DNA from 3 places in the Pseudomonas fluvialis genome. Region 1 is predicted to be linked to each of the others. Evidence: predicted binding sites of a transcription regulator. Region 1 holds the regulator's gene; each other region holds the start of a gene.
The links. Region 1 encodes sigma-54, which starts transcription at its own class of promoters, with help from an activator protein. Its sites were predicted from a motif close to ANTGGCATNNANNTTGCTNT; they were not measured.
Positions count from the first base shown of each region.

Region 2: CW360_RS00965 (flagellar basal body rod protein FlgF) is a predicted target of sigma-54. The motif match lies at 2,146-2,165, and genes of this name have one in related genera.
Region 3: CW360_RS14765 (pilin) is a predicted target of sigma-54. The motif match lies at 2,280-2,299, and genes of this name have one in related genera.

Region 1 covers NZ_PIYS01000005.1:281,240-285,717, forward strand. The annotation lists gene lptC (LPS export ABC transporter periplasmic protein LptC) at 1-176, shown strand, start outside; gene lptA (lipopolysaccharide transport periplasmic protein LptA) at 163-693, shown strand; gene lptB (LPS export ABC transporter ATP-binding protein) at 693-1,418, shown strand; gene CW360_RS05255 (RNA polymerase factor sigma-54) at 1,556-3,046, shown strand; gene hpf (ribosome hibernation-promoting factor, HPF/YfiA family) at 3,146-3,454, shown strand; gene ptsN (PTS IIA-like nitrogen regulatory protein PtsN) at 3,459-3,923, shown strand; gene rapZ (RNase adapter RapZ) at 3,932-4,478, shown strand, end outside.
Region 2 covers NZ_PIYS01000002.1:55,854-60,331, forward strand. The annotation lists gene flgD (flagellar hook assembly protein FlgD) at 1-404, shown strand, start outside; gene CW360_RS00960 (flagellar hook protein FlgE) at 432-1,967, shown strand; gene CW360_RS00965 (flagellar basal body rod protein FlgF) at 2,213-2,956, shown strand; gene flgG (flagellar basal-body rod protein FlgG) at 3,003-3,788, shown strand; gene flgH (flagellar basal body L-ring protein FlgH) at 3,806-4,478, shown strand, end outside.
Region 3 covers NZ_PIYS01000028.1:66,519-70,996, forward strand. The annotation lists gene CW360_RS14755 (FAD-binding and (Fe-S)-binding domain-containing protein) at 1-364, shown strand, start outside; gene CW360_RS14760 (O-antigen ligase family protein) at 382-1,764, opposite strand; gene CW360_RS14765 (pilin) at 1,815-2,234, opposite strand; gene pilB (type IV-A pilus assembly ATPase PilB) at 2,454-4,157, shown strand; gene CW360_RS14775 (type II secretion system F family protein) at 4,161-4,478, shown strand, end outside.

The DNA of each region.
Region 1 (4,478 bases):
TGCTGACCACCAGCCGGCTGACGGTTTTTCCCGACAAGGAATATGCCGAAACCCGGCAAGCCGTTAGAATCGACGCCGCCAACGGGGTGACCACGGCACAAGGAATGAAAGCGTACCTGCAAGACAGCCGGATGCACCTGCTGTCCAACGTAAGAGGCCAGCATGAGGTTCGATAACCCAATCCCCCTGTTTTTTTCGCTCGCCCTGGCCTGCGCCAGCAGCGTCGCCATGGCCCTGCCCAGCGATCGCGAGCAACCCATCCGCGTGCAGGCCGACAGTGCCGAACTGGACGAACGCCAGGGTGTAGCCGTTTACCGCGGCAGCGTGGTGATCACCCAGGGCACCCTGAAGATCACCGGCGACACAGTGACCATCACCCAAGACAAGAATGGTGATATCGAAGTGTTCACGGCGGTCGGCAATCGCGCCTACTACGAACAAAAGCCGGCCGTCGACAAGGACATCGTCAAGGCCTACGGCCGCACTATCCAGTACTTTGCCGCCAACGAACGGATCATCCTTATCGATCAGGCCAAGGTCGTGCAGCAGGGCAACACCTTCGAGGGCGAAAAAATCGTCTATGACACGCGCCGCCAGATCGTCAACGCCGGTCGTGCCAGCGGCAATGCCATCAGCACGCCGCGTCCGCGCATCGACATGATCCTGCAACCGCGCAAGAACCAGGCCCAATAATGGCAACTCTCCAAGCTCAGCACCTGGCCAAGAGCTACAAAGGCCGCCAGGTGGTTCGCGACGTCAGCCTCAGCATCGACAGCGGGCAGATCGTCGGCCTGCTCGGCCCCAACGGCGCCGGCAAAACCACCTGCTTCTACATGATCGTTGGCCTGGTACAGGCTGATCAGGGGCGCATCCTCATCGATCAGCAGGATCTCAGCCACCAGCCCATGCATGGCCGCGCCCGTGCCGGCATCGGCTACCTGCCCCAGGAGGCCTCGATCTTTCGCAAGCTGAGCGTTGCCGACAACATCATGGCGATCCTGGAAACCCGCAAGGACCTCGATCGCGCCGGTCGCCGCCAGGCCCTGGAGGACCTCCTGCAGGAGTTCCATATTCACCACATTCGTGACAGCCTGGGCATGAGCCTGTCCGGCGGCGAACGGCGCCGCGTGGAAATTGCCCGCGCCCTGGCCACCGAACCCAAGTTCATCCTGCTCGACGAACCCTTTGCCGGTGTCGACCCCATCTCGGTGGGCGATATCAAGCAGATCATCCACCACCTGAAGAATCGCGGCATCGGCATCCTGATCACCGACCACAATGTCCGCGAGACCCTCGACATCTGTGAAACCGCCTATATTGTCAGCGAAGGGCGACTGATTGCCGAAGGTAACGCTGAAGCCATTCTGGCCAACCAGCACGTCAAGGAAGTCTACCTCGGCCACGAGTTCCGCTTATAAAGCCGCGCCTCGCAGGCAACGGCCTGCTAGGCAAAGCGCAAAAAATCAGGCATATATCTTGCTTCCTGGCGGCGCCTCAAGGCGCCCTGTAGTGGATGGCGCGAAGGCGCCGGCAAACAAGGTGCTAGCCCCCTGCTATGAAACCATCGCTCGTACTCAAGATGGGCCAGCAGCTGACGATGACACCGCAGCTGCAACAAGCCATTCGCCTGCTTCAGCTCTCGACACTGGACCTGCAGCAGGAAATCCAGGAAGCGCTGGAATCCAACCCGATGCTCGAACGCCAGGAAGAAGGCGAAGACTTCGACAACAGCGACCCGCTGGCCGAAGGCGACAGCCTGACCCTGACCAGCCCGCAGGAAATTGCCAGTACCAGCAGCGAACAACACGAAGCACAGCTCGAAGAAGGTGAGTGGCACGAGCGCATTCCCAGCGAACTGCCGGTCGATACCGCCTGGGAAGATGTCTACCAGACCAGCGCCAGTAGCCTGCCGAGCAATGATGACGACGAATGGGACTTCACCAGCCGCACCAGCAGCGGCGAAAGCCTGCACAGCCATCTGCTCTGGCAGCTCAATCTGGCGCCGATGAGCGACAAGGACCGGCTGATCGCGGTCACCCTGATCGATTGCATGAACCCCCAGGGTTACCTTGAGGAAACCCTTGAAGAAGTCCTCGAAGCCTTCGATCCCGAACTGGATGTCGAACTCGACGAGATCGAGGCCGTTCTGCACCGCATCCAGCAATTCGAGCCCGCCGGTATTGGCGCACGCGATCTGCGTGAGTGCCTGCTGCTGCAACTGCGTCAACTGCCTGCGCAAACCGCCTGGCTGGAAGAAGCCAAACGCCTGGTCGAGGAACATCTTGACCTGCTGGGCAGCCGTGACTATGCCGCACTGGGACGGCGCCTGCGCCTCAAGGAAGACGAACTGCGCCAGGTCGTCGAACTGATCCAGCGCCTCAACCCACGCCCCGGCGCACAGATCGAAAGCAGCGAACCCGAATACATCGTGCCCGATATCATCGTGCGCAAGGACAATGAGCGCTGGCTGGTCGAACTTAACCAGGAGGCCATGCCACGCCTGCGCGTCAACCCGCAATACGCCGGTTTCGTTCGCCGCGCCGACTCCAGCGCCGACAACACCTTCATGCGCAACCAGCTGCAGGAAGCCCGCTGGTTCATCAAAAGCCTGCAGAGCCGCAATGAAACCCTCATGAAGGTGGCGACCCAGATCGTCGAACACCAACGCGGCTTCCTCGACTACGGTGACGAGGCCATGAAGCCGCTGGTGCTGCATGACATTGCCGAAGCAGTGGGCATGCACGAGTCAACCATTTCGCGAGTCACCACGCAGAAATACATGCACACCCCACGGGGCATTTACGAACTGAAATACTTCTTCTCCAGCCATGTGAGCACGGCAGCAGGCGGCGAATGCTCATCCACTGCAATACGTGCCATCATCAAGAAACTGGTGGCGGCGGAGAACAGCAAAAAGCCATTGAGCGACAGCAAGATCGCTGGTCTACTGGAAGCACAAGGCATTCAGGTAGCCCGCCGCACAGTGGCCAAATACCGCGAGTCACTGGGTATTGCACCCTCCAGCGAACGCAAGCGGCTACTCTGAACACACTCAGACAACGGCCGGAAATTGATTCAGGCCAAGTAATTACCCCGACGGCTGAGCTAGCCTGTCACTACCCACCGGGCAACAAGGAGAAGCGGTATGCAAGTCAACATCAGTGGACACCAACTGGATGTGACCGACGCCCTGCGCGACTACATCGGCGAGAAACTCAGCCGTCTGGAGCGCCATTTCGACAAGATCACCAACGTGCAGATCATCCTTGAGGTCGAGAAGCTCAAGCAGAAAATCGAAGCCACCCTGCACATCGCCGGCGGCGAAGTCGTCGCCAACGCCGAGCATGAAGACATGTACGCGGCCATTGATCTGCTGGCTGACAAACTGGACCGCCAGCTGATCAAGCACAAGGAAAAGCACCTCGACCGCCAGCAGGGCGCAACCGTCCGCTGATCCCATGATCCGTCTCGAAAATATCCTGACCCCCGGCCGTTCCCTGGTGAACGTGCCGGGCGGCAGCAAGAAACGCGTCCTCGAACAGATCGCTCAGCTGATTGCCCGCGACCTGCCCGACCTGGATGCACAACAAATCTTTGAAAGCCTGATTGCCCGCGAGAAGCTTGGCTCGACCGGCTTTGGCAACGGCATCGCCATCCCCCACTGTCGTCTGCCCGGTTGCAGCCAGCCACTGAGCGCCGTGTTGCGCCTGGATGCCCCCGTGGATTTCGACGCCATCGACGGCGCCCCGGTGGATCTGCTGTTTGTCCTGCTGGTTCCTGAAGCAGCTACCGACGAACACCTGGAACTACTCCGACAGATCGCCAGCATGCTCGATCGCGCCGACGTGCGGGAGCGCCTGCGCCAGGCCGACAGCAACGAGGCCCTGTTGCAGGTGGTACTGGCCGTGCAGAGCGGCAGTTAAGCCTGGCCATGCAGCTGATCATCGTCAGCGGCCGCTCCGGCTCGGGCAAGAGTACGGCACTGGACGTGCTGGAAGACCATGGTTTCTACTGCATCGACAACCTGCCGGCGGCGTTGCTGCCGGAATTGGCCGAACGCGCTCTGCTGCATACCGAACTGATGCATCCACGGGTCGCCGTATCCATCGATGCGCGCAACATGCCCAGCCAGTTGCAACGCTTTCCCGAACTCCTGGCTGACGTACGCGCCCGGCATATCCAATGCCATGTCCTGTATCTGGATGCTGCGGACGAGACCCTGCTCAAGCGCTTTTCCGAAACCCGGCGCCGCCACCCGCTGACCAACGACCAGCGCTCACTGGGCGAGGCTATTGCCGACGAGAAGGTCCTGCTCGGCAGTATTGCCGACCTGGCCGACTTGCGTATCGATACTACCCAGCTGAACCTCTATCAGCTGCGCGACATTCTCAAGCTGCGTCTGCTCAACACCCCCGAGCCCGGCACCGCATTCCTGATCGAGTCCTTTGGCTTCAAGCGCGGTGCCCCCGTGGATGCCG
Region 2 (4,478 bases), on a different contig from region 1:
CGCTGGTGGGGCGCAAGGTGATAGTACCGACCGACAAGGCGCTGGTAGATACCAGTGAAAGCTTCAAGGCCAGTGCCGTTTTGCCGGTAAGCAGCAATAACGTGTTCGTCAACGTGTATGACAATGCCGGCAGCCTGGTTAATCGTATCAACCTGGGTCAACAGCCGGCGGGCAATGTCAGCTTCATTTGGGATGGCAAGAATGCCAAAGGCGAGCTGATGCCGCCGGGAACCTACAAGTTCGAAGCCCAGGCTACGGTCGGTAACGAGAACAAAGGCCTTTACACCATGCTGCCGGCCAATGTCGACAGCGTTGTACTGCCGCAAAACGGCGGCGAACTCATGTTGAACCTGGCAGGCATTGGCAGTATCGGCCTGTCCAAGGTGCAGATCATCGGTCAGTAAGCGCCGCTCGCGGCAAAGGAGACGAAGATGTCTTTCAATATCGGTCTCAGCGGCCTGCGTGCTGCCACCAAAGACCTCAACGTTACGGGCAACAACATTGCCAACGCCGGTACCGTTGGTTTCAAACAGTCGCGTGCCGAGTTCGCTGATGTGTATGCGTCCTCGGTGTTGGGTACGGGCAAGAACCCGCAAGGCAGTGGTGTATTGCTGGCGGATGTGTCGCAACTGTTCAATCAGGGCAACATCAACTACACGCAGAATGCGCTTGACCTGGCGATCAACGGCAACGGTTTCTTCCAGGTCAGCAACAACGGTGCCTTGAGCTATACCCGTGCCGGGTACTTCGGAACCGATAAGGATGGTTTCCTGGTCGATAATTTTGGCTACAACCTGCAGGGCTATACGGTCGACGCCAATGGCGTACTGCAACCTGGGGTCGTGGGTAATCTGCAGATTCGTACGGCTAGCCAGGATCCTCGGCCTACCTCGAGCATCGAGCAGGTTTACAACCTCAACTCGACCAATACCGTGCCGGTCAATGCCCCCTTCCGAGCGGATGATCCGACCACCTACAACTCATCAACCTCGCTGAACATTTACGACTCCCAGGGTAATGCGCACGTTTTTACCCAGTATTTCGTCAAGACCGGGCCGAATAACTGGACGATGAACGTGCTGATCGACGGAGCACATCCCTTGGCTGGCGCACCCAACCTTGCTGCCACCACGGCAGCGGCAGGTGGTGCGGCACCGGCTGCCGTATTGGCTGCTGCGCTGGGCACGCTGGATCCCGCTTCCGACTTCTATGCCGACATGAATACCGAGGTCAGTGCCTTGCTGGCCTCCGCGCCGCCGCCTAGTGCAGCAGATGTGGCAGCAGCTGTGGCCCGCGTAGGTGCCCAGTCGCCTATTAGTGCCAACCTGGCTTTTGACGCCGTGGGTCGTTTGCAGCCGATTACCGGTGTGTATGACCCCAATGCCGTGCCGGCCACGCCGCCAGATGCCAATGACTTCTGGCAGTTGAATGCCGATGGCACGCTCAATCTCCGCCAGTGGACCCCCGCTAACCTCAACAATGGTACGCCCGCCGTGCCGGTGGCAAACGGTGCCAATGCCAATGTGGAGGGGGTGAATCTGGATATGCGTAATGCTACGCAATTTGCCAGCGCCTTTGCCGTCAACCGGGTGAGTCAGGATGGCTACACCACCGGCGAGTTGGCTGGATTGGAAATTGCTGAAACGGGCGAAGTGTTTGCGCGCTATACCAACGGCCAGTCGATGATTCAGGGGCAGATCATTTTGGCCAACTTTGCCAATGTGCAGGGGCTGACGCCGGTAGGTAAAACCCAGTGGGTGCAATCCTTCGAGTCAGGTGAGCCGGTGCGTAACCCACCTGCCACCGGTACGCTGGGGGCTTTGCAGGCTGGCGCGCTGGAAGACTCCAACGTCGAGTTGTCGGATCAGCTGGTCAATCTGATCGTGGCGCAACGGAACTACCAAGCCAATGCCAAGACCATCGAAACCGAGAGTGCGGTTACCCAGACCATTCTCAACATCCGCTAGTGACTGACAGACGCTCGCCAGCGTTTCGCCGCAGGGTGGAATGCTGGCGAGTGTCTGTTTGTATGCGCCGGCAAAAGTCGCTTGCCGCCGCCGGCATTCTGTCGCCGCTTGTCTTTTCAGATTTTCCTTTGCTTTATTTATTTTTCTTTTAAATCAATAGCTTATTTTTATTTAAAAGAATGGCATGACTTGTGCATTTGTTTGCTCATCCCTTTCTTGGCCGAGGCCTGCAGCGGAGATCAGACATGGACAAGATGCTCTATATCGCCATGACCGGCGCCAGTCAGAACACCCTGGCTCAGCGCGCCCACGCCAATAACCTGGCGAACATATCCACCAGTGGTTTTCGCCGTGATTTCGAGCAGGCCCGCTCCATGCCGGTGTTTGGCGAAAGTCTGCCGGCGCGTGCCTATGCTATGAGCGAACGTCCCGGCACCGACTTTACGCCGGGCAGCCTGCAGGAAACCGGGCGAGACCTGGACGTGGCGGTGGAAGGGCAGGGCTGGATTGCCGTACAGGCTGCCGATGGCAGCGAAGCTTACGTGCGTACGGCCAGTCTGCAGATCGATGCGCTCGGTCAGTTGCGTACCAGTGCCGGTCTGCCGGTGCTGGGCAACGCCGGGCCGATCCTGGTGCCGCCGGAGGAGAAGGTCGAAATCGGCCAGGACGGCACGCTGAGTATTCGTGCCTTGGGTGAAGCGCCCAATGTGCTGGCCGAGGTCGACCGGATCAAGCTGGTCAACCCCGATCCCAAGCAGTTGGAGAAAGGCGTTGATGGCCTGATCCGCGTCAAGGGCGCGACCCAGCCGCAGGATGCCGACGCCAATGTGCGCATGGTGTCGGGCTTCGTCGAGTCGAGCAACGTCAATGCGGTCGATGAAATGACCTCCATGCTGTCGCTGGCGCGACAGTTCGAACTGCACGTGAAGATGATGCGTACCGCCGAGGACAATGCCGCGGCTATGGCACGGGTCATGCAACTGAGCTGATGAGTAGATAAGGGCGTCATGAATCCGACGCCCGAGGAGAGTAACCATGCTTCCGGCACTGTGGGTCAGCAAGACCGGTCTGTCCGCCCAGGACATGAACCTGACGACCATTTCCAACAACCTGGCCAACGTCTCGACCACGGGTTTCAAGCGTGATCGTGCCGAGTTCGAGGATCTGCTGTACCAGATTCGTCGCCAACCAGGTGGCCAGTCCAGTCAGGACAGCCAGTTGCCCAGCGGCTTGCAGCTGGGTACCGGGGTGCGCATCGTCGGTACGCAGAAGATCTTCACGGCCGGCAGCCTGCAGACCACCGAGCAGCCGCTGGACATGGCGATCAATGGCCGCGGTTTCTTCCAGGTGCTGCTGCCCGATGGCACGGTGTCCTACACCCGTGACGGCAGCTTCCACCTCAACTCCGACGGCCAGCTGGTGACCTCCAACGGCTTTGCCCTGGAGCCGGCCATCGTGCTGCCGCCCGAGGTGCAGACCTTCATGGTCGGTGAAGACGGCACGGTGTCGGTGACCACCTTTGGCGATCCACAGCCGCAGGTGATCGGCAATATCCAGACGGCCGACTTCATCAATCCGGCGGGCCTGCAGGCGATCGGCAACAACCTGTTCCTGGAGACCGGCGCCAGTGGTGCACCGCAGGTCGGTACGCCGGGTCTGACCGGATTGGGCACGGTGCTGCAGAACACCCTGGAAAACTCCAACGTCAGTGTGGTGGAAGAGATGGTTAACATGATCACCACCCAGCGCGCTTACGAGATGAACTCCAAGGTGGTGTCCACCGCGGATCAGATGCTCTCGTTCATCACCCAGCAACTCTGAGTCTTGAGGTGATTGTCATGCCTGCCGCCAAATTGCTGTCGCTGTTGAGCTTGAGCCTGCTGCTGGCCGCCTGTGTGGCGTCGCAGCCCAAGCCGGATGACCCCTACTATGCCCCGGTGATGCCGCGTACCCCGCTGCCACCAGCGCAGAACAGTGGTGCCATCTACCAGGCGGGCTTCGAGACCAACCTGTATGACGATCGCAAGGCGTTCCGGGTAGGCGACATCATCACCATCACCCTCAACGAGCGGACCCAGGCCAGCAAGAACGCCAATGCCCAGTTGTCCAAGGACAGCAACACCAACATGGGGGTGACCTCGCTGTTCGGTGGTGGGGTGTCCCTGGCCAACCCGCTGCAGGGAAGCCTCAATCCGCTGCAGGCTGACGATCTGACGCTGGGCGTGGAGTACGGCGGTACGCGCAGCACCAAGGGCGACAGCAAGGCGGCACAGGGCAACAGCCTGAGCGGCTCGATCACCGTCACCGTGGCCGAAGTCATGCCCAACGGCATCCTCATGGTGCGCGGCGAGAAGTGGATGACCCTGAATACCGGGGATGAGCTGGTGCGCATTGCCGGTCTGGTGCGTGCTGACGACATCGCCACGGACAACACCGTAGCGTCGACCCGTATTGCCAACGCGCGGATTACCTACTCGGGCACCGGCTCGTTTGCTGACGCCAGCCAGCCGG
Region 3 (4,478 bases), on a different contig from region 1:
CATCCAGCAACACCTGCTGCCACGCCTGGACATCACCCCGCAGACCGAGCCAGTCGCCGTGCATGTCACCTGCTCCACCCAGCACCTCGGCCAGGCGGAGGCCCTGCTGGACATCGCCCGCCGCTGCAGTACTCAGGTGATCATTCCGGAAGGCATCCACTGCTGCGGTTTTGCCGGCGACAAAGGCTTCACCACCCCCCAGCTGAACGCCCACGCCCTGCGCAACCTGCAGCAGGCGGTACAGCACTGCAGCGAAGGCCTGTCGACCAGCCGCACCTGCGAAATCGGCCTCAGCCAGCATGGCGGTATCGACTACCACAGCGTGGTCTATCTGCTGGATCGGGTGAGCAGGGCCAAAACTTAGACAAAACAATTAATCATTTATTCTAAATGGCGCATAGGTATCCATCCTTGATCCCAGAGCCTTGGAGGACTGCCTATACCGTGTTCTTCCCAAAAAGCAAGTTGCATGCTTTTTATCTGCGGGAGCTGAATAGATATAACTGCTCCTAAAACAACAAGCACAGCACACGCAATCGCTCTCATACCTGACAACAGCAACAAACCGCTGATATACCTACCACTCTTCAACCAGCGCGCCAAGGCCAAGCCTGCAAGAATAACCAGCCATCCCTCCGTGTAGGGCATGACAAATACACCATCCACTTGGGCCAAGATAAGCGCAGAGACCAACGCTAACCATAGCGCCGAATCCAGTGGCGTTCTCTTTTCATCTATTGCCAAAAAAATTAAGCCACGCCACAGACCAGCACCAATAACAAATAACGCAATACTCGTAGCCACTCCACCCCACTCGGCCAACCACTGCAAAATCATTTGATGCGGATGTGCTGCAATATGATTCCACACTGCCGAAAAATGCAAAGGTCCTACACCAAGAAATGGGTTTTCCAAAAACATTTCAAAAGCCGCCTTCCACAAAACCTCTCTAGCAGAAAGCCCATAACGCATACCTGACGGCAACTGGCTAGGCAAAGAAAAAAACTCTGGAATGACAAAAAAAAGCATCCCGTACAAGAACAACCCTAAACAGAAAAACAAGAACTGCAAGCCAACAATAGCCCTATCTCGCAATAAAAAAACAAACAAAGCATGTGAAATCAAAATAGCCAGCCAAGAGCCTCGCCCTGCTAGCGCCACCAGCACGCACCACTGGATCATAGCGACGCAAGTAAGCAGAAAAAAAAGCCGCCATCTTTTTTCAACAAGCCACTTACCACCCAAATATGCAAGCAAGGGCATGAACAGGACCATAACCTGTGAATAAAACCTCGGATTATCAAATCCAGCATATAGCACATAAGGATTTATCGCATGGCGAGCAGACCATATCGCAGAAAAGTAGTATAATAAAAACTGGTATGCCAATATAAAAGAAATGCAAAAAACCACATAAACAAACAACATCTGCCAACGCTCTTCAACATAGAGATGCGCAACAAGAAAAACAACCAACCCCATCCCCACAACCCTGGCCCACTCTTGCAAAGCCCACTCCGGGTATACAGAAGCAACTGAAGAACAAACCCCTAACAGACATACAACAAAAAACAAGCCCGCATAGGGGGATGAAATCCTCTTTTGCAACAGCAAAAAACTCAAACAACCCCAAAATATCATAAGCAACTGGAAAACTCGCTGCTGCCCCAACCAACTACCGGCAACATCCCAATAAAAGATACTGGAACCAGCAAACAAGAAAAAAAATAGAGTGAAGCCAGCACGCAGCGCCTGACAAACCATAAATCACCATAAAAAAAGGCGGCCTAAGCCGCCTTTTTTTCAAAAAATAATTAGCTGCACTTACCAGGCTTGAACTTGGCATCCAAAGTGCTAGTACATGCCCAAACGCCGTCAGCAGTACGCGTCAGCTTGATTTCTTTTTTATTGAACTTATCTGCATTACCACCTTGGGTTGTGCAAGTAATAGCATAAGGAGCAGTAGTAGTCAGACCGACGGCGCAATAAGAGGTGGACGCACCAACACCGATATATCCCTGATCAGTAGCAGTAGTCGAAGGAGTCTTACCTTCATTCAGAGCTTGCTCAAAACCAATTTTGGCAGGTGTAATTTCCGCCAACGCTGCCGCAGCATTGGAACGAACCGTGTAGTCCTGATAAGCCGGCAGAGCAACAGCGGCCAGAATGCCAATGATCGCCACGACGATCATCAATTCAATCAGGGTAAAACCTTTTTGCAGTTGAGCTTTCATAATGTTCTCCTAGGTTGAAGTAAGGCCAACGGCCCTGATTAAGCAAAAGCATAATCCATGCCAACCTCAAGCCCGCGCACTTTGGAGCATAAGCGGGCCAGCGTTCCACCACTCACGTCGCTAACTGACAAAAAATGTCACACGCTTTGCACGGGTTTGGCAGCCTCACGCTTCTAGGCTATAACGCAGGCTTTGCGATAGCTTCTGGATATATCCGCTATGTCAGACACCCCCGCCCTGACCGGCCTGGCCAAGCAACTGGTCATGCAGCAACTGCTGGATGAACGCACCGCACTACAAGCCCTGCAGCAGGCCCAGCGTAACCAGCTGCCGCTGGTCACCTACCTGGTGCAGAACAAGCTGGTCAAGGCGCGCGACCTGGCCGAACTGCTTTGCGAACAGTTCGGCATTGCCATGCTCGACCTGAGCAGCATCGACAAGGACAGCCAGCCTCGCGACCTGCTCAGCGAGAAACTGGCCCGCCAGCACCGCGTGCTGCCGCTCTACAAGCGCGGCAGCAAGCTGTTCATCGCGTTATCCGACCCGGCCAATCACCAGGCGGTCACCGACGTGCAGTTCAGCACCGGGCTGACCACCGAAGCCCTGCTGGTGGAAGATGACAAACTCGGCAACGCCATTGACAAGTTCTATGAAAACGACACCAGCTCCCTCGGCGACCTCGGCGACGTGGATCTGGACGGCCTGGATATTGAAGCCAGCAGCGACGACGGCAAAGATAGCGGCCCCGGCGATGACAACGATGATGCCCCCGTGGTGCGTTTCGTCAACAAGATGCTCCTGGATGCCATCAAGGGCGGCTCCTCCGACTTGCACTTCGAGCCCTATGAAAAAGCCTATCGGGTACGCTTCCGTACCGATGGCATTCTTCATGAAGTAGCCCGCCCGCCGATCCAGCTGGCGCCGCGCCTGTCCGCACGTCTCAAGGTCATGGCCGGCCTGGACATCTCCGAGCGCCGCAAGCCGCAGGATGGGCGCATCAAGATGAAGATCTCCAAGAGCAAGTCCATCGACTTTCGCGTCAATACCCTGCCGACCCTGTGGGGCGAGAAGATCGTCATGCGGATCCTCGACGCCAGCAGCGCACAAATGGGCATCGACGCGCTGGGCTATGAAGAGGAACAAAAGGAGCTGTACCTCAATGCGCTCAAGCAACCGCAGGGCATGATCCTGGTCACCGGCCCCACCGGCTCGGGCAAGACCGTGTCGCTGTACACCGGCCTGAATATTCTCAACACCCCGGACGTAAACATTTCCACCGCCGAAGACCCCGTGGAAATCAACCTGGAAGGCATCAACCAGGTCAACGTCAACCCCAAGCAAGGCATGGACTTTACCCAGGCACTGCGCGCCTTCCTGCGCCAGGACCCGGACATCATCATGGTCGGCGAGATCCGCGACCTGGATACCGCGTCGATTGCCGTCAAAGCAGCACAAACCGGCCACATGGTGATGTCCACCCTGCACACCAACAGCGCCGCGGAAACCCTGACCCGCCTGCGCAACATGGGCGTGCCTTCGTTCAACATCGCCACGTCGGTCAACCTGATCATCGCCCAGCGCCTGGCGCGCAAGTTGTGCAGCAGCTGCAAGAAAGTCGTCGACATCCCCCGCGACACCCTGCTGGCCGAAGGCTTCCCCGAAGACAAGATCGGCACCTTCAAGATCTACGGTCCGGTCGGCTGCGAAAACTGCAAAAATGGCTACAAGGGCCGCGTGGGTATTTATGAAGTGGTTAAAATCACGCCAGCCCTGCAACGCATTATCATGGAAGAAGGCAACTCCATCGATATTGCCGCGCAAATGCGCAAAGACGGCTTTAATGACCTACGCACCTCGGGCCTGCTCAAGGCTATGCAAGGCGTTACCAGCCTCGAGGAAGTCAACCGCGTGACCAAGGACTAACCCATGGCGGAAAAAGCGCAAAAAACCAGCACCTTTGTCTGGGAAGGCACGGATCGCAAAGGTGCCAAGATCAAGGGCGAAACCGCCGGACAGAACCCTGCCCTGGTTAAAGCCCAGCTGCGCAAGCAGGGTATCAACCCTACTAAGGTGCGCAAGAAAACTGTTTCTCTGCTTAGCGCCGGCAAGTCCATCAAGCCGATGGATATCGCCCTGTTTACCCGGCAGATGGCGACCATGATGAAGGCCGGCGTGCCACTGCTGCAGTCCTTCGACATCATCAGTGAGGGTTTTGAAAACCCCAACATGCGTAAACTGATTGAT